2 regions of the Nocardiopsis synnemataformans genome follow, and region 2 is predicted to be linked to the other one. Evidence: predicted binding sites of a transcription regulator. Region 2 holds the regulator's gene; the other holds the start of a gene.
What was found. The regulator LexA, encoded in region 2, represses DNA repair genes until DNA is damaged. The targets are predictions, from matches to a motif close to TCGAACANNTGTTCGA.

Region 1 (7,891 bases), on a different contig from region 2:
GGCGCGGGCCTGGTCGCGCGCGGCCACCGGGTGGCGGTGCTGGGCCCGGCCTCCGCCGAGCGCGAGTTCGGCTTCACCTCGGAGGGCATGCGCTTCTCCCCGGTCGGTATCGGCGCGGCGCCCTCCGCGGGCGATCCCGGCGCCGTGCTGCGCCTGCGTGCCCTGACCCGGGGCGCGGACGTGGTCCACGCGCACGGGCTGCGGGCCGGGGCCCTGTGCGCGCTGGCCGGCGCCTCGCCGCTGGTGGTGACCGCGCACAACGCGCCGCCGCTGGTGCGGGGGGCGCTGTCGGCGGCCTACCCGGTGCTGGAGCGGGTCGTGGCGCACCGCGCGGACGTGGTGCTGGGGGTGTCGGGCGACCTGGTGCGCAGGCTGCGCTCGGTCGGTGCGCGCGACGCGCGGCTGGCGGTGGTGGCCGCTCCCGAGACCGGTGCGCCGGTGAACGGGCGCGAGGCCACCCGTGCGGACCTGGCGGTGCGGTCTGAGCGGCCGCTGCTGCTGACCGTCGCCCGCCTGGCCGAGCAGAAGGGGCTGGACATGCTCCTGGCGGCGGCGCCGGCCATCGCCGACCGCCGGCCCGAACCGGTGGTGGCGATCGCCGGGGACGGGCCCCTGTGGGGGGAGCTGCACGACACGGCCGCGGAGATGCGCGCGGACGTGCGCATGCTGGGGCACCGCGCGGACGTGGCCGACCTGCTGGCGGCGGCGGACGTGTTCTGTCTGACCAGCCAGTGGGAGGGGCCCTCGCTGGTGATCATGGAGGCGCTGCGCGCCGGGCTGCCGGTGGTCTCCACCCGGGTCGGCGGCATCCCGGACCTGTACTCGGGGACGGTGCTGATGGTGCCGCCGGGGGATCCGGCGGCGTTCGCCGCGGCCGTGGGCCGGGTGCTGGACGACCCGGCGCTGGCCGAGGACCTGCGGGCGCGCTCGCGCGAGGCGGCCAAGGCGCTGCCGAGCGAGGAGGACGCGGTGGAGGCCGCCGCGGGCGTGTACAAGGCGGTGCTGCGGCGGTGACGTGGGGCGCGCGGGGACGCGGGGAAGGGATGGCCCCGGGGTTCGGTGGACCTGTCCCCGGGGTGCGGTTGATGCCACCTCCGCCGGGACTTCACCTCGCGGGAGTGAAGATGTCATCCTGGACTACGGTCCGGTGTGTGCCGCCCACAGTGCGGTACCGGTATCCTGGCCTGACACGTGAGGGGAGTATCCCTGTCGCGGCGGTGTCGTCATCACGGCGGACAAAGTCGTCCTCCCGGTGCCGCCGGTTCGCAGCGCAGTGCTGTGAGCGGGAGAGACCTCCGGTGGTTCGACGTGCGTGCACACCGCTCGCGCGCACTGACCGGAGGAGAGACCGTCCGTGAACGTTCCCTTGTGGGTGTGGGCCGCCACCATTGGCGCCATGGTCGCCATCCTGGTGATCGACCTCATCATCGTCGACCATCCCTGGAGCAAGACGAAGGGGCCCCAGGAGTTCGGCATGAAGCAGGCCGCCTGGTGGGCGGCCTTCTACATCGGCATCGCGATCCTGTTCGGCTTCGGTGTCTGGTACTTCGGCGGAGGAGCCGCAGGCGCTGAGTACTTCGCCGGGTTCGTCACCGAGAAGAGCCTGAGCATCGACAACCTCTTCGTGTTCTACCTTCTGATGGGCTCCTTCGCGGTGCCCAAGAAGTACCAGCACGAGGTCCTGCTCGTCGGCATCGTCATCGCGCTGGTCATGCGCGGCATCTTCATCGTCCTGGGCGCCCAGGTCATCAACGCCTGGAGCGAGGTCTTCTACCTCTTCGGCGCCTTCCTCATCTACACCGGTTACAAGATCGTCCGCGACCACATGAAGGGCGACGAGGAGGAGAAGGACTTCACCCAGACCCCGGTGGTGCGCCTCCTCAAGCGCTTCTGGCCGGTGACCGACGACTACCACGGCGCCCACCTCACCGTGAAGCTCGACGGCAAGCGCCACATCACGCCGATGCTGCTGGTCATCGTCGCGATCGGCATGATCGACCTGGTCTTCGCCGTCGACTCCATCCCGGCGATCTTCGGTCTGACCCAGGACGCCTACATCGTCTTCACCGCCAACGCCTTCGCCCTGCTGGGCCTGCGCCAGCTGTACTTCCTGCTGGCCGGTCTGATGGACCGCCTGGCCTACATCAGCTGGGGCCTGTCGGCGATCATGGTCTTCATCGGCGTGAAGATGATCCTGCACGCCCTGCACGAGAACGGCGTGCCCACGCCCGAGATCGGCATCGGCCTGTCCCTGACCGTCATCCTCGGCATCATGACCATCACCATCGTCGGCAGCCTGATCAAGTCCCGCGTCGACGAGCGCAAGAACCCCGAGCTCAAGACCGAGCGCGACCCCTCGGTCGACTCCCCGGCGGACCGCTCCTGAGCGGACGGCGGGCCCGCACGCCCGTCGAGGACATTCCAGAAAACGGCCGGATTCGAACAGCCGTTCGTCTATAGTGGTGGCACCCTGAGCGCTCCGGCGCCGGGGTGCCATCTCGTTTTCCGAGGTGGAAGAAACCGTCGTCGGTGGTCGTTAGGCTGGACGGGCGGGAGGCGAGCGCGTCCTCCCCCCTCTCCTCAGCGGCCCGCCTCCGGGGCCCGGGCGGTCTCCGGGAGGCCCCCGACCGCCGCACGCGAAGTTCCACACGGGTCAGCCGACGTCACGCGACGGGGTCCGCGTCCTGTGCGCCAGAGCCGAAGGATGTCTCACTCGATGGTCGAACAACTGGTAGTCCGGGGAGCCCGGGAGCACAACCTCAAGGACGTCTCGCTGGACCTGCCGCGCGACTCCATGATCGTGTTCACCGGCCTGTCCGGTTCGGGCAAGTCATCGCTGGCCTTCGACACGATCTTCGCCGAGGGCCAGCGGCGCTACGTGGAGTCCCTGTCGGCCTACGCCCGCCAGTTCCTGGGGCAGATGGACAAGCCGGACGTGGACTTCATCGAGGGCCTGTCCCCGGCGGTGTCCATCGACCAGAAGTCCACCAGCCGCAACCCCCGCTCGACCGTCGGCACCATCACCGAGGTCTACGACTACCTGCGGCTGCTGTGGGCGCGCATCGGCGTCCCGCACTGTCCCGAGTGCCGCCGCGAGATCGCGCGCCAGACCCCGCAGCAGATCGTGGACCGCGTCCTGGAGATGGAGGAGGGCACCCGCTTCCAGGTGCTCGCCCCCGTCGTGCGCGGGCGCAAGGGCGAGTACGTCGAGCTGTTCAAGGACCTCCAGTCCAAGGGCTACACCCGCGCGGTCGTGGACGGGCAGGCCGTGCGTCTGGACGAGGCGCCCAAGCTGGGCCGCTACGACAAGCACGACATCGCCGTGGTCGTGGACCGCCTCAGCGTCAAGCCCTCCTCCCGCGGGCGCCTGACCGACTCGGTGGAGACGGCGCTCAAACTCGCCGGGGGCACCATCGTCCTGGACTTCGTGGACGTGGAGGCCGGGGACCCCGACCGCGAGAAGGTCTTCTCCGAGCACCTGTACTGCCCCTACGACGACCTGTCCTTCGAGCAGCTCGAACCGCGCTCCTTCTCCTTCAACGCCCCCTACGGTGCCTGCGCCGAGTGCTCCGGCCTGGGCACGCGTATGGAGGTCGACCCCGAGCTGCTGGTCCCCGACCCCGAGAGGACGCTGGCCGAGGGCGCCATCGGCCCCTGGTCCGGCGGGCCCAACAGCGGCTACTGGGAGCGCATCCTCAAGGCGGTGGGCGAGGCGATCGGCTTCGACCTGGACACCCCCTGGGAGCGGCTGCCGCGCCGCGCGCGCAAGGCCCTGCTGGAGGGGCACGACACCCAGGTCCACGTCAGCTACCGCAACCGGTACGGGCGCAACCGCTCCTACTACACCGAGTTCGAGGGCGTCATTCCCTGGGTCAAGCGCCGCCACTCCGAGACCGAGAGCGACTACGGCCGCGAACGGCTGGAGGGGTACATGCGCACCGTGCCCTGCCCGACCTGCGAGGGCACGCGCCTCAAGTCGGTCGTGCTCGCGGTGACCGTGGGCGGCCGGTCCATCGCCGAGGTCGCCCAGATGCCGCTCAGCGACAGCGCGGCCTTCCTGGCCGAGCTCAGGCTCTCCGACCGCGACGCGGTCATCGCCGCCCAGGTGCTCAAGGAGATCAACGCCCGGCTCGGCTTCCTGCTCGACGTCGGCCTGGACTACCTGAGCCTGGCGCGCTCCTCGGGCTCGCTCTCGGGCGGGGAGGCCCAGCGCATCCGCCTGGCCACCCAGATCGGCTCCGGCCTGGTGGGCGTGCTGTACGTGCTGGACGAGCCCTCCATCGGCCTGCACCAGCGCGACAACGCGCGTCTGCTGGAGACCCTCCAGCGGCTGCGCGACATCGGCAACACGCTCATCGTCGTCGAACACGACGAGGACACCATCCGCGCCGCAGACTGGGTCGTGGACATCGGCCCCGGCGCGGGCGAGCACGGCGGCCACGTCGTGGTCTCGGGGATCGTGGACGAGCTGCTCACCTCCGAGGACTCGCTCACCGGCGAGTACCTGTCCGGCAAGCGCGGCATCGAGGTGCCCGTCGAGCGCCGACCCCTCACCCGGGGGCACGAGCTGGTGGTCCGGGGGGCGCGCGAGAACAACCTCCACGGGATCGACGTCGCCTTCCCGCTGGGCGTGTTCACCGCCGTCACCGGCGTGTCCGGTTCGGGCAAGTCCACCCTGGTCAACGAGATCCTCTACAAGGCGCTGGCCAAGGAGCTCAACGGCGCGCGCGACGTGCCCGGCCGCCACCTGCGGGTCAACGGCACGAACAAGGTCGACAAGGTCGTGCACGTGGACCAGAGCCCCATCGGGCGGACCCCGCGCTCCAACCCGGCCACCTACTCGGGGGTCTTCGACCACATCCGCAAGCTGTTCGCGCAGACCACCGACGCCAAGACGCGCGGCTACCAGCCGGGCCGGTTCTCCTTCAACGTCAAGGGCGGCCGCTGCGAGGCCTGCTCCGGCGACGGCACGCTCAAGATCGAGATGCAGTTCCTGCCCGACGTCTACGTGCCCTGCGAGGTGTGCCACGGCGCCCGGTACAACCGGGAGACCCTCCAGGTCCGCTACAAGGGCAAGAACATCTCCGAGGTCCTCAACATGCCGATCTCGGAGGCCCTGGAGTTCTTCGAGCCGATCAACGCCATCCGCCGCCACCTCCAGACCCTGGCCGACGTCGGCCTGGGCTACGTGCGGCTGGGCCAGCCCGCCACCACGCTGTCGGGCGGTGAGGCGCAGCGGGTCAAGCTCGCCGCCGAGCTCCAGCGCCGCTCCACCGGGCGGACGGTGTACGTGCTCGACGAGCCCACGACCGGCCTGCACTTCGAGGACATCCGCAAGCTGCTGGGCGTGCTCAACCGGCTGGCCGACACCGGCAACACGGTGATCGTCATCGAGCACAACCTCGACGTCATCAAGACGGCCGACCACGTCGTCGACATGGGTCCCGAGGGCGGCTCCGGCGGCGGCAGCGTGGTCGCGCAGGGAACCCCGGAGGAGGTCGCCGCGGTGGCCGAGTCCTACACCGGGCGGTTCCTGGCCAAGATGCTCTGAACCCGCGCCCGGCGGCTCCGCCGCCCCGCGCCCCGTCCCGGTCTCCGGCGCGGGGCGCGGGGCCGTCTGAGACCACATCGGGTTGGCGGGTTCGCGACACGTGTCTCATCTGAGTAGAGTCGGATGTGTCCGTGCCTGCGCCCGGCGGCTTCCCGCCCCCGGCGCCGCGTCCGCGCCAGGCCCCCGCGCGACTCCGATGACCCGCCCTGGAGGTTGGCCAGCTCATGAACGTCCCTCCCCAGCCGGACCACAGCGGGCCAACGCCTTCTGGGGCCCAACAGCCCCCGCCCTACCCGGGACACCAGGAGCCCTCCAGCGCTCACACCGGCTTCCACGCGGGCTTCCACGCAGACGCCCCTTTCGGCGCGCAGGGCCCCGAGCCCGTGGAGCGGCTCTACCCCCTGGCCGCCTGGCGGTCGCGGGTGTACGCGCGCGGTGTCGACCTGCTCCTGGTCGCCCTGCCCGCGCTGCTGCTGGCGCTCGTGCTCTCCCTGGCCTGGGTGGGCGTCCAGGCGGTCGGCTCCGGCAGCACCGCCGGTATCGACGACCGCTACCCGCTCTTCCTGTCGGTGACCTTCTTCCTGCTCTACACCGGCTACGAGACCCTCGCCCTCTCCCGCTGGCAGCAGACGCTGGGCAAGCGCCGCGTCGGGCTGAGGGTCGCCACCCAGTCCGGGAGCGGCAGCCTGGGTGCGCCGCCCCTCGCGGCCCTGACGGTGCGCGCCGCGCTGTTGGCCCTGCCCTTCCTGCTGTTCTTCCTGCTCTTCACCACCGGCTGGATCTGGTGGGTGCTGGTGGTGGCCGTGACGGCGCTGCTCACCGGCGGGATGGCGGCCTGGAACCGACCCAACCGGCAGGGACTCCACGACCGGATCGCCGGGACCGTGGTGCTCGACGTGGGCGCGGCGGATCCGCGCTCCCCGGCGCCGCCCCCGTATCCGCCGCAGGGCTGAGGGTTCTCGCACACACCCCGGAACCCGGGCACCCCGCCGTACCTACTACATTGTGTAGTGATATTTCGGCGCAGGTGAGGAGCGTTTCGTCGTGGCCGGTAAGAGGACGTGCGGGTGCGGGATGAGCAGGCGCCGACTGCTCGGGACGGCGGGGACGGCCGCGGCCGTCACGGCCGTGAGCGCCTGCGGCGGACAGGAGCCCAAGCCCCAGGAGGTCCGGTACGGCCAGGTGGTCGGCCAGACCACCGACGTCCCCGAGGGGGCGGGAGCGGTCTTCAGCAACAGCAAGCTGGTCGTGACCCAGCCCGAGGCGGGCGACTACCGGGCCTTCGGCGCCTCGTGCACGCACGCGGGCTGCACCGTCCAGGAGGTGGACGAGGTCATCCGGTGCCTGTGCCACGGCAGCGAGTTCGACATCTCCACCGGGGAGGCCCTGGTGGGTCCGGCGCAGGAGCCGCTGGAGCCGTTCGAGGTCACCGTCGAGGGCACCGACATCATCCTCCAGGGCCCCTCATCCTGAGGGGACCGGCGGGCGGGCCGGAGCGGGGCGAGGGCCCCGCGGGCTCCCACCCGCCACCGACACCACGGCGCCCGGAGCGGATCCGCTCCGGGCGCCGTCGCGTGTGCGGCTCGGTCGGGGTCAGGCCTCGCCGGGGTCGCCCCCGGGCGGGCCGCTGACGCCGTTGGGCTCGTGGCGCCGGAACGCCGAGGTGGGGAACTGGGCGGCGTAGGCGGCCTCGTCCTCGTCGTCGGCGGCCAGGAACTGGGCGCGGTGGCGCGGCAGGGACTCGGGGTAGTTCTCGACCAGCCAGCCGATCAGGTGCTCGCGGATCTCACAGGCGATGTCCCACTGGTGTCCGGTGTCGGCGGCGGTGGCCACCACCCGCACCATCACCTCGCCGGTCGGGGCGATGTCCACGACCTGGCAGGACCAGCTGCGTCCGTCCCAGTGGTCGCTGCGGGTGATCAGGCGCCCGGTCTCCTCGCGCATCTCCTCGATCGGGACCTCCCAGTCCAGCGGGAACACCACCTTGGCGGTGATCGCCGTGCCCTGCTTGGTCCAGTTCTCGAAGCTGGTCGTGGTGAAGTTGGCGACCGGGACCACCAGGCGGCGCTCGTCCCAGATCTTGATGGTGACGTTGACCAGGCTCAGCTCCTCGACCCGGCCCCACTCGCCCTCGACCACGACCACGTCGCCGATGCGCAGGGCGTCGCTGAAGGCCAGCTGGAGCCCGGCGAACAGGTTGGACAGCGTGGACTGGGCGGCCACACCGGCGACGATGCCGATGACGCCCGCGGAGGCCAGCAGCCCGGCGCCGAGCGCGCGGACCTCGTCGAAGGTGAACAGGATGGCGGCGACCGCCAGCACCACGATGATCGAGGTGAT
Region 2 (7,891 bases):
TCTCCAGCGGGACCCCGTACTGGAGGGCGATGGAGATCGCGATGGAGAAGGCGTCCATCACCCCGGCCAGGGTGGACCCCTGCTTGCCGAGCTTCATGAACACCTCGCCCAGGCCGTCGTCCGGGTAGGAGCCCGCGGTGATGTAGCCCTCGGCCCCACCCACGGAGAACGACGTGGTCTCACTCGGGCGCTTCTTGGGCAGGCGGCGGCGGACCGGCCGGTGCACCTCGACGGTCCGCACCTCGGGCTCAGCCTCCTTCTCCCGCGTCCCGCCGGTGGACAGCGGCTGGCCCACCTTGCAGTTGTCGCGGTAGACGGCGAGCGCCTTCAGGCCCATCCGCCAGCCCTCGAAGTAGATGTGCTCGAAGTCCTCGACCGAGGCCTCCTCCGGCACGTTCACCGTCTTGGAGATCGCGCCGGACAGGAAGGGCTGCACCGAGGCCATCATCCGCACGTGGCCCATGGGCCGGATGTAGCGGCGCCCCATCGCGCAGTCGAACACCTCGTAGTGCTCGGTGCGCAGGCCGGGCGCGTTCACGACGTGGCCGTTGTCGGAGATGTACTCGACGATGGCCTCGACCTGCTCGTCCTGGTAGCCGAGGTTGCCCAGCGCGCGCGGGATGGCCTGGTTGACGATCTGCATGGAGCCGCCGCCGACCAGCTTCTTGAACTTGACCAGCGAGAAGTCCGGCTCGATGCCGGTGGTGTCGCAGTCGAGCATGAAGCCTATGGTCCCAGTGGGCGCGAGAAGGCTCGCCTGGGCGTTGCGCCAGCCGTTGCGCTCGCCGATCCTGAGGCACTCGGCCCACTCGCGGGTGGCCGCGGCGTGGACCGGCTCCTCCAGGGTTCCGACGGTGCGCAGGTCGTCGTTGGCGGCGGCGTGCTTGCGCATGACCCGCTTGTGGGCCTGCTCGTTGCGCCGGTAGCCGTCGTAGGGGCCGACCACCCCGGCCAGCTCGGCGCTGCGCCGGTAGGCGGTGCCGGTCATCAGCGAGGTCACGGCGGCGGCGACGGCGCGCCCGCCCTCGGAGTCGTAGGCGTGGCCGGTCGCCATGAGCAGGGCGCCCAGGTTGGCGTAGCCGATGCCGAGCTGCCGGTAGGCGCGGGTGGTCTCGCCGATCTTCTCCGTGGGGAAGTCGGCGAAGGTGATGGAGACGTCCATCGCCGTGATGACCAGTTCGGTGAGCGCGGTGAAGCGCTCCACGTCGAAGGTGTCGTCCTCGCTCAGGAACTTCAGCAGGTTGATCGAGGCCAGGTTGCAGGACGAGTCGTCCAGGGACATGTACTCCGAGCAGTTGGCGACGATGGTGCCGCCCACGATGTAGGAGTGGTTGCGCGGCTCGGTCAGGTTGTATGTGGTCTCGAATCCCGCGGAACGCCTGGAGAGCAGGCGTGTGGTCGTCCTCGTCCTGTACATACGGCGAAAGTCCAACGCCTCTCGGAGCTTCTCGCTCTTGCCCTCCAGGGAGAAGTTGACGAGAGCGGAGAACTCCTGCATGGACTGGGCCGAGATCCGAAGGTCGAAGAACGGACCGTCACTGCTGTAGGTGACCGTGGACCCGTCCTTGCGGGTGTAGGAGAACGAGTCCGGCTTGCTCTCGCAGGTCATGTAGACACGGCTGGCGATGCCGAACGGGGCGAGGAGTTCCTGGACATCGCGCAGGAGCTGGTCCGAACGGCTGCCCAGACCGATGTAGCGCGTTCCGCTGGCTTTCTGGTCGACCGCGCACCCGTCCGCGTCGAACAGTCCTTGGAGGAACTCCAGCACGGTCTCCTCGGGTGCCTCGAAGAGCGACGGCGGCACTGACTTGTCCGCAGCGCGGGCGCCCAGGCCCAGCGCTCGTACGAACTCAACCATCGTGCGACGCGTGATCCTGAGCTGCTGGGTCCCGTTCGACTGGAGGCTCGGTTTGCTCCGGTGTCCGGTGAGGCGCTCAATGAGCGCCTGGTGCCGGGGAAGGACGTTCTCCTGCTCCTCGACCGTGCCGTAGACGGTCACCACCGCCTGGTCACCGACCGAGCCGTCCCCCACGAGCCAGCCGAGGTAGTGCGCGAGGTCGGGATCCTCGTCCCACTTCTCCGGCAGGTGCAGAGGACGAACACCCGGCGAGGCCGCCGCCTTCCGTACGGCTTCCAGGGCCGCACGGGGAATCCGCAGCACCGGGTTCGAACGAGGCGCGTACTGGAAGGACCGGACAACCTGGTCATCAGAAAGCAGCTTCTCAGCGTGCACCCAGCCGCGGTTCTCGGTCCACAGACGGTGGTTGGGGGTGCAGCGCAGGAGAGAGCCGTCAGAGAAACGCAGTTCGAGGATCTCGTTGGTCCCAGTGACCATGTACTGGGTGGGGGTTGTCGCCACCACAGCGTTCTGGGCGTCCGTCTCGGCGGTGATGTCGTTGGTGTACACGGCGAAGGTCTCGCCTTGGGCCGCGCGCTTGACCAGATCACCGATCGGTATGTGTCCGCGATCCGTCAGCACGCGCTGATCAGCCGGGAAACACGGGTTGCTGGCACTGATCCGTCCGCTCTCGGGCGTGGTGTGCCAGTCCTGGATCGTGCCGTCGTACTGGATACCCGGGTCCGCGCACTCCCAGGCGGCCCTGGCCATGCGCTGGAACAGCTCCTTGGCGTCCACCGTGGCGACGACCTCGCCGGTGGTACGGGAGGTCAGGCCGAAGTCCGAGCCGCTCTCCACGGCGCGCATGAACGCGTCGGAGACCCGCACGGAGTTGTTGGCGTTCTGGTACTGGACGCTGAACATGTCGTCGCCGCCGAGGTCGACGTCGAACCCGGCGTCGCGCAGGGCACGGATCTTGTGTTCCTCGCGGGCCTTGGTCTCGACGAAGTCCTCGATGTCGGGGTGGTCGACGTCCAGCACGACCATCTTGGCGGCCCGGCGGGTGGCGCCGCCGGACTTGATGGTCCCGGCCGAGGCGTCGGCGCCGCGCATGAAGGAGACGGGCCCGGAGGCGGTCCCGCCGGAGGAGAGCAGCTCCTTGCTGGAGCGGATGCGCGACAGGTTCACACCCGCGCCGGACCCGCCCTTGAAGATGATCCCCTCCTCCTTGTACCAGTCCAGGATCGACTCCATGGTGTCGTCCACAGAGAGGATGAAACACGCGCTGACCTGGGCTTTTGCACTCGTACCGACGTTGAACCACACCGGGGAGTTGAAGCTGAACAGCTGGTGGGCGAGGGCGTGCTTGAGTTCGTGGTCGAAGACCTCGGCGTCCTCGGCGGAGGCGAAGTAGCCGTGCTCGCGGCCGGTCTCGGTGTAGACGCCGACGACGCGGTCGATGAGCTGTTTGAGGCTCCACTCGCGCTCGGGGGTGCCGACCGCGGCGCGGAAGTACTTGCTCGCCACGATCTGGGTGGCGTTCATCGACCAGGAGGTGGGGAACTCCACTCCGCGCTGCTCGAAGTTGACCGTGCCGTCGCGCCAGTTGGTCATGACGACGTCGCGGCGCTCCCACTCCAGGGAGTCGTAGGGGTGCGTGCCCGGGGAGGTGAAGACCCGCTTCACCCTGATCCCCTTGCGGCTTCCCTTGCCCTTGCGTCCGGCCGGGCCGCTGGCGGTTTCCGTCATCGCCGGCTCTCCCCTCACTCGTGGGCACGGTCACCGACCGTGCCCGGCGTCCTCTGTCCCGGGAGTGGTGTGGCCCCGCGCGGTCGGTGTGCGTCCGCGGGGGCGCTATCCCGTGGTGGCGCCGCTCCGGTCGCCGGTTCCGGCGCCCTTGTCGGTCTCGGCCTCGCGGTCCTGGCGCAGGCTGGCGATCTCGGCCTCGAAGTCGGAGAGGCTCTCGAAGCCGCGGTAGACGCTGGCGAAGTGCAGGTAGGCGACCTCGTCCAGGTCACGCATCGGGCCGAGGATGGCCAGGCCGATCTCGTGGGCCGGGACCTCGGCCACGCCGCGGCCGCGGATCTCCTCCTCGACCTGCTGGCCGAGCTTGGCCAGGGCGTCCTCGGAGACGGGACGGCCCTGGCAGGCCCGGCGAACCCCGGCGATGATCTTGGTCCGGCTGAAGGGCTCGGTGACCCCCGAGCGCTTGGCCACCATCAGCAGGACGGTCTCCTGGGTGGTGAACCTGCGCTCGCAGACGGGGCAGGACCGGCGGCGCCGGATGGCCGCGCCGTCGTCGGTGGACCTGCTGTCGATCACCCTGGTGTCCGGATGGCGACAGAACGGACAGTGCACCCTGGTTCACCTGCTTCTCTCACCGGACGACAACGCCTAGGTACCACTAAACCACAACTTCTGGGCAACCACTCCTGTCGAAACACCAGATGTTGTGGTCGAACCTAGACTTCTTCCTGACCCGCCGCAACCCTGGCACGGGTGTGTTCCGACACGGCCGAGCGGCCGCGCGGCATCGCGACCCGCGGCGGCGGGGTGGGGCGGGGGAGTCGGCGCGGTCGGGCTGCTCCGGGGACCCGGCACCGCGGTCAAGGATAGCGTCGCCGACCGGAGCCGCCGCGCCCCGGCGGCGGGCGCCGGAATCCCGGTGTCACCGGGATTTCGGTCGATCCGACGCCCCAGGATAAGACCCCCGCACCTGGCCGGAACCGCTGTCGCGGGCACGCGTTCGCACATTCCGGGGACAACAGCGCGTGAACGCGTGTACACACGTAAGTGCAGGCCGGAAATTGACCGCGAATACGCGCTGCGGCAATTGTCCCCGGCCTCGAACGCTTGTTTGATATCACCGTGTGCAACGACTAAAGTTGACCTTGATTTCACACCGGTTTCGCCATCACGTGGACCCCCAGGTCGGCACGGTCGCGGACCGGGGGTGGCCAGTCACACAAGCAGGCCCTGACCGAACCGAATGCCGAGGAGGCCCGGCCGTGCCGGAGGAGAATCCCGGAACCGCAGATACCGCCACCGTTCTCGCACCAACGGAGAACGCGGGCGGGTCCACGCCCGAAGCCCCCAAACTCACCGCGCGCCAGCAGAGCGTGCTGAACTGCATCCAGCGCTATGTCCGGGAGCGGGGTTTCCCCCCGTCGATAAGGGAAATCGGGGAAGCGGTCGGCCTGTCCAGCCCGTCCAGCGTGGCGCACCAGCTCAAGGTCCTCCAGCGCAAGGGCTACCTGCACCGCGACCAGAACCGGCCGCGCGCGGTCGAGCTGCGCACGCCCGGGCGCGCCTCGGGGCGGACCCTGGTCCCCGAGGACATCGACCTCTCGCGCGCCGCCGCCGTGCCGCTGGTCGGCCGGATCGCCGCCGGCGGTCCGATCCTGGCCGAGGAGTCGGTGGAGGACGTGCTCGCCCTGCCGCGTCAGCTGGTGGGCGAGGGGCGCCTGTTCATGCTCACCGTGGTCGGTGACTCGATGACCGACGCCGCCATCACCGACGGCGACATGGTGGTGGTGCGCCAGCAGCAGGACGCCAACAACGGCGACATCGTGGCGGCGCTGCTCGACGACGAGGCGACCGTCAAGGTGCTGCGCCGCGAGGAGGGCGGCCACGTGTGGCTGATGCCGCGCAACGAGGCCTACGAGCCGATCAACGGCGACGACGCCACCATCCTCGGCAAGGTGGTCGCGGTCATGCGCCGCGTCTGAGAGCCCGCGTACCCGCGCCTCCGGTCCCTCTCCCCTCGGAGGGATCGGGGGCGCTTCCCCTGTGGACGACGCGGGGCCGACGGGCGCGGGCCGCTAGTCTGAGGAGGTGTTCACACGCGCCTCCTCCCCCGCCGCCCGCTGGCGTACCGCGTTGGTCGGTACGGTCAGCGCCGCCCTGTTGTCCACCGCCGCCTGCGCCCCCGCCGACGACGGGGCCGCCGAGGCACCGGGGGTCGGCGGCGTCGAGCGCGAGGTGGCCTTCGAGGGCGGCGGGCACGAGGTGTCGGGCACCTTCCGGACGCCCGAGGGCGTCTCCGGCACCGTTCCGGGCGCGCTCATCATCTCCGGCAGCGGTCCCACCGACCGCGACGGCAACAGCTCCGTGCGCCCCAACGCCGGTACCAACCAGAACCTGTCCCGCGTGCTCGCCGACGTCGGGGTGGCCTCGCTGCGCTACGACAAGTACGGCAGCGGTCCGGACTTCGAGACGCCGGGTCCCGGCGAGATCGCACCTGTGGACCCCGTGATCTTCGACGAGCAGGTCGCGGCCGCCTACGAGGAACTCGTCGCCCAGCCCGAGGTGGACCCCGATCGGGTGGTCGTCGTCGGGCACAGCGAGGGCGCCCTGTACGCGCTGCGCGCCCACGAGCTCATCGGTGCGGAGCACCCCTCCCCCGCGCTCGTACTCGCCGCGCCTCCCGGTACGCGCTACCTCGACCTGGTCGACCGCCAGCTCACCGAGCAGATGCGTACCGTCGAGGCCTCGGGCCAGGTGGAGGAGAGACAGGTGGTCCAGCTGCTCTCCGACGCCCGCGCCGGACGGGCCGCGATCAGATCCGGACGTGCGCTCAGCGACGTGGAGATGCCCAGCGGGGGCGTGCTCGGTGTCTACACCCTCGCCAACGAGGACTTCCTGGCCTACATGGACGCCTTCGACCCCGTCGAACTGGCGGAGGACCTGCCCGGGGGGACCCCGGTGCTGGTGCTGTGGGGGGAGGAGGACACGCAGGTCTCCCGGGAGGACGTGGACCGGCTGATGACCGGTCTGGAGGGCGCCCGGCGGGTGGACGTCCCCGACACCGACCACGTCTTCCGCCGCTACCGGGACGAGCCCGGGGCCACGGTCCTGGACGAGCAGCGCCCCTTCGCCGAGGAGGTCGCGCCCGCGCTGGAGGAGTTCCTGGGCACGGCCTGGTAGCCGCGCCGGGGCCTCACTCGGGAATGGAGTCCGGCAGCGCCTCCGTCACGGACAGCGCGAGCTCCTCGGCGCCCGCGACCATGCGCTCCCGGTCTCCCGGGTTCTGCGCGTCGTAGCTGGCCGCCACGCTGTAACAGGTCTCCAGGTACAGGTTGGACACCCGGGCGCCGACGCAGGCGACCGTGTACGGGTCCTCCTGTACCCAGGCGACCGCCTCCTCGCCGACGCCTTCCAGCTCCTGCGTCTCGTACCGGGAGGTGGTGGTGCGCAGGTTGTCGACGGCCGTCGTGACGCCGCCCGGGTCGGGGGCGGCCACGGCCACCAGCGTCGCGGTGGCCGGGACCTGCTCGCCCGGGCCGCCGGGGGTCGCCCACCGGCACTGCCAGCCCGAGCCGAACGCCTCCTGCGCGCCGCCGACCGGCTCCTCGACCTCCAGCTCGTGGCCGGGCACCAGTGCGTCCAGCGTCCCGGTCTCGGCGACGGAGCACTCGGGCGCCGCCCCGAAGGCGCCCGTCTCCGGGCTGTCGCGCGCCACCACGTACCAGATCGCCCCGGCGGCGAGCACGGCCAGCACCAGGGCTGCGGCTACCAGGGCGGCGGTGGCGCAGCCCCGGCTCTGCGGTTGGACGGAGGCCACCACCTCGGGTGCGGGCTGCTGGGGGTGGGGCTGCTGCCACGGGGGGTTGGGGGGCGGCGGATACTGCCCCTGCGGGGCCTGGTGGGGGTGGTAGGCCTGTTGTTGTCCGTGGGGTTGTGGTGCCTGAGGCGGCGGAGGCTGCTGTTCCCCATGTGGCTGTGCCGCCTGGGGCGGCTGAGGCGACTGCTGTTCCGCATGCGGCTGCGAAGGTTCCTGTGGCCCCTGCGGCTGTGGCACCTCGTGCTCCCGCTGGGACTGAGGCTGAGACGCCTGCGGAGGCTGGTGTGCCTGGGGCTGCTCGGGGTCCCACGCATCGGGGTGCTGGTCGCTCACAGGGCCTCTCCGAGCTGCACGGCGAACTCCACTGCCAGGTCCCGGGCCTCGCCGAAGCCGACCGGCTCGGTGCCGGAGGTCCCGGCGTAGGACACCCGTACCAGCAGGTTGTCGGTGGGGAAGGCCAGTTCCGCGGTGCCGGGCACCTGACCGCGCCA

Region 1: uvrA (excinuclease ABC subunit UvrA) is a predicted target of LexA. The motif match lies at 2,439-2,454, and genes of this name have one in related genera.

The regions. Positions count from the first base shown of each region.
Region 1 is NZ_CBDRFA010000039.1:45,856-53,746, reverse strand. It holds gene ACSIH6_RS22260 (glycosyltransferase family 4 protein) at 1-1,014, shown strand, start outside; gene ACSIH6_RS22255 (TerC family protein) at 1,355-2,386, shown strand; gene uvrA (excinuclease ABC subunit UvrA) at 2,717-5,551, shown strand; gene ACSIH6_RS22245 (RDD family protein) at 5,776-6,504, shown strand; gene ACSIH6_RS22240 (Rieske (2Fe-2S) protein) at 6,626-7,024, shown strand; gene ACSIH6_RS22235 (mechanosensitive ion channel family protein) at 7,145-7,891, opposite strand, start outside.
Region 2 is NZ_CBDRFA010000003.1:64,309-72,199, reverse strand. It holds gene ACSIH6_RS02410 (vitamin B12-dependent ribonucleotide reductase) at 1-3,586, opposite strand, end outside; gene nrdR (transcriptional regulator NrdR) at 3,692-4,195, opposite strand; gene lexA (transcriptional repressor LexA) at 4,846-5,565, shown strand; gene ACSIH6_RS02395 (alpha/beta hydrolase family protein) at 5,672-6,763, shown strand; gene ACSIH6_RS02390 (hypothetical protein) at 6,777-7,403, opposite strand; gene ACSIH6_RS02385 (hypothetical protein) at 7,730-7,891, opposite strand, start outside.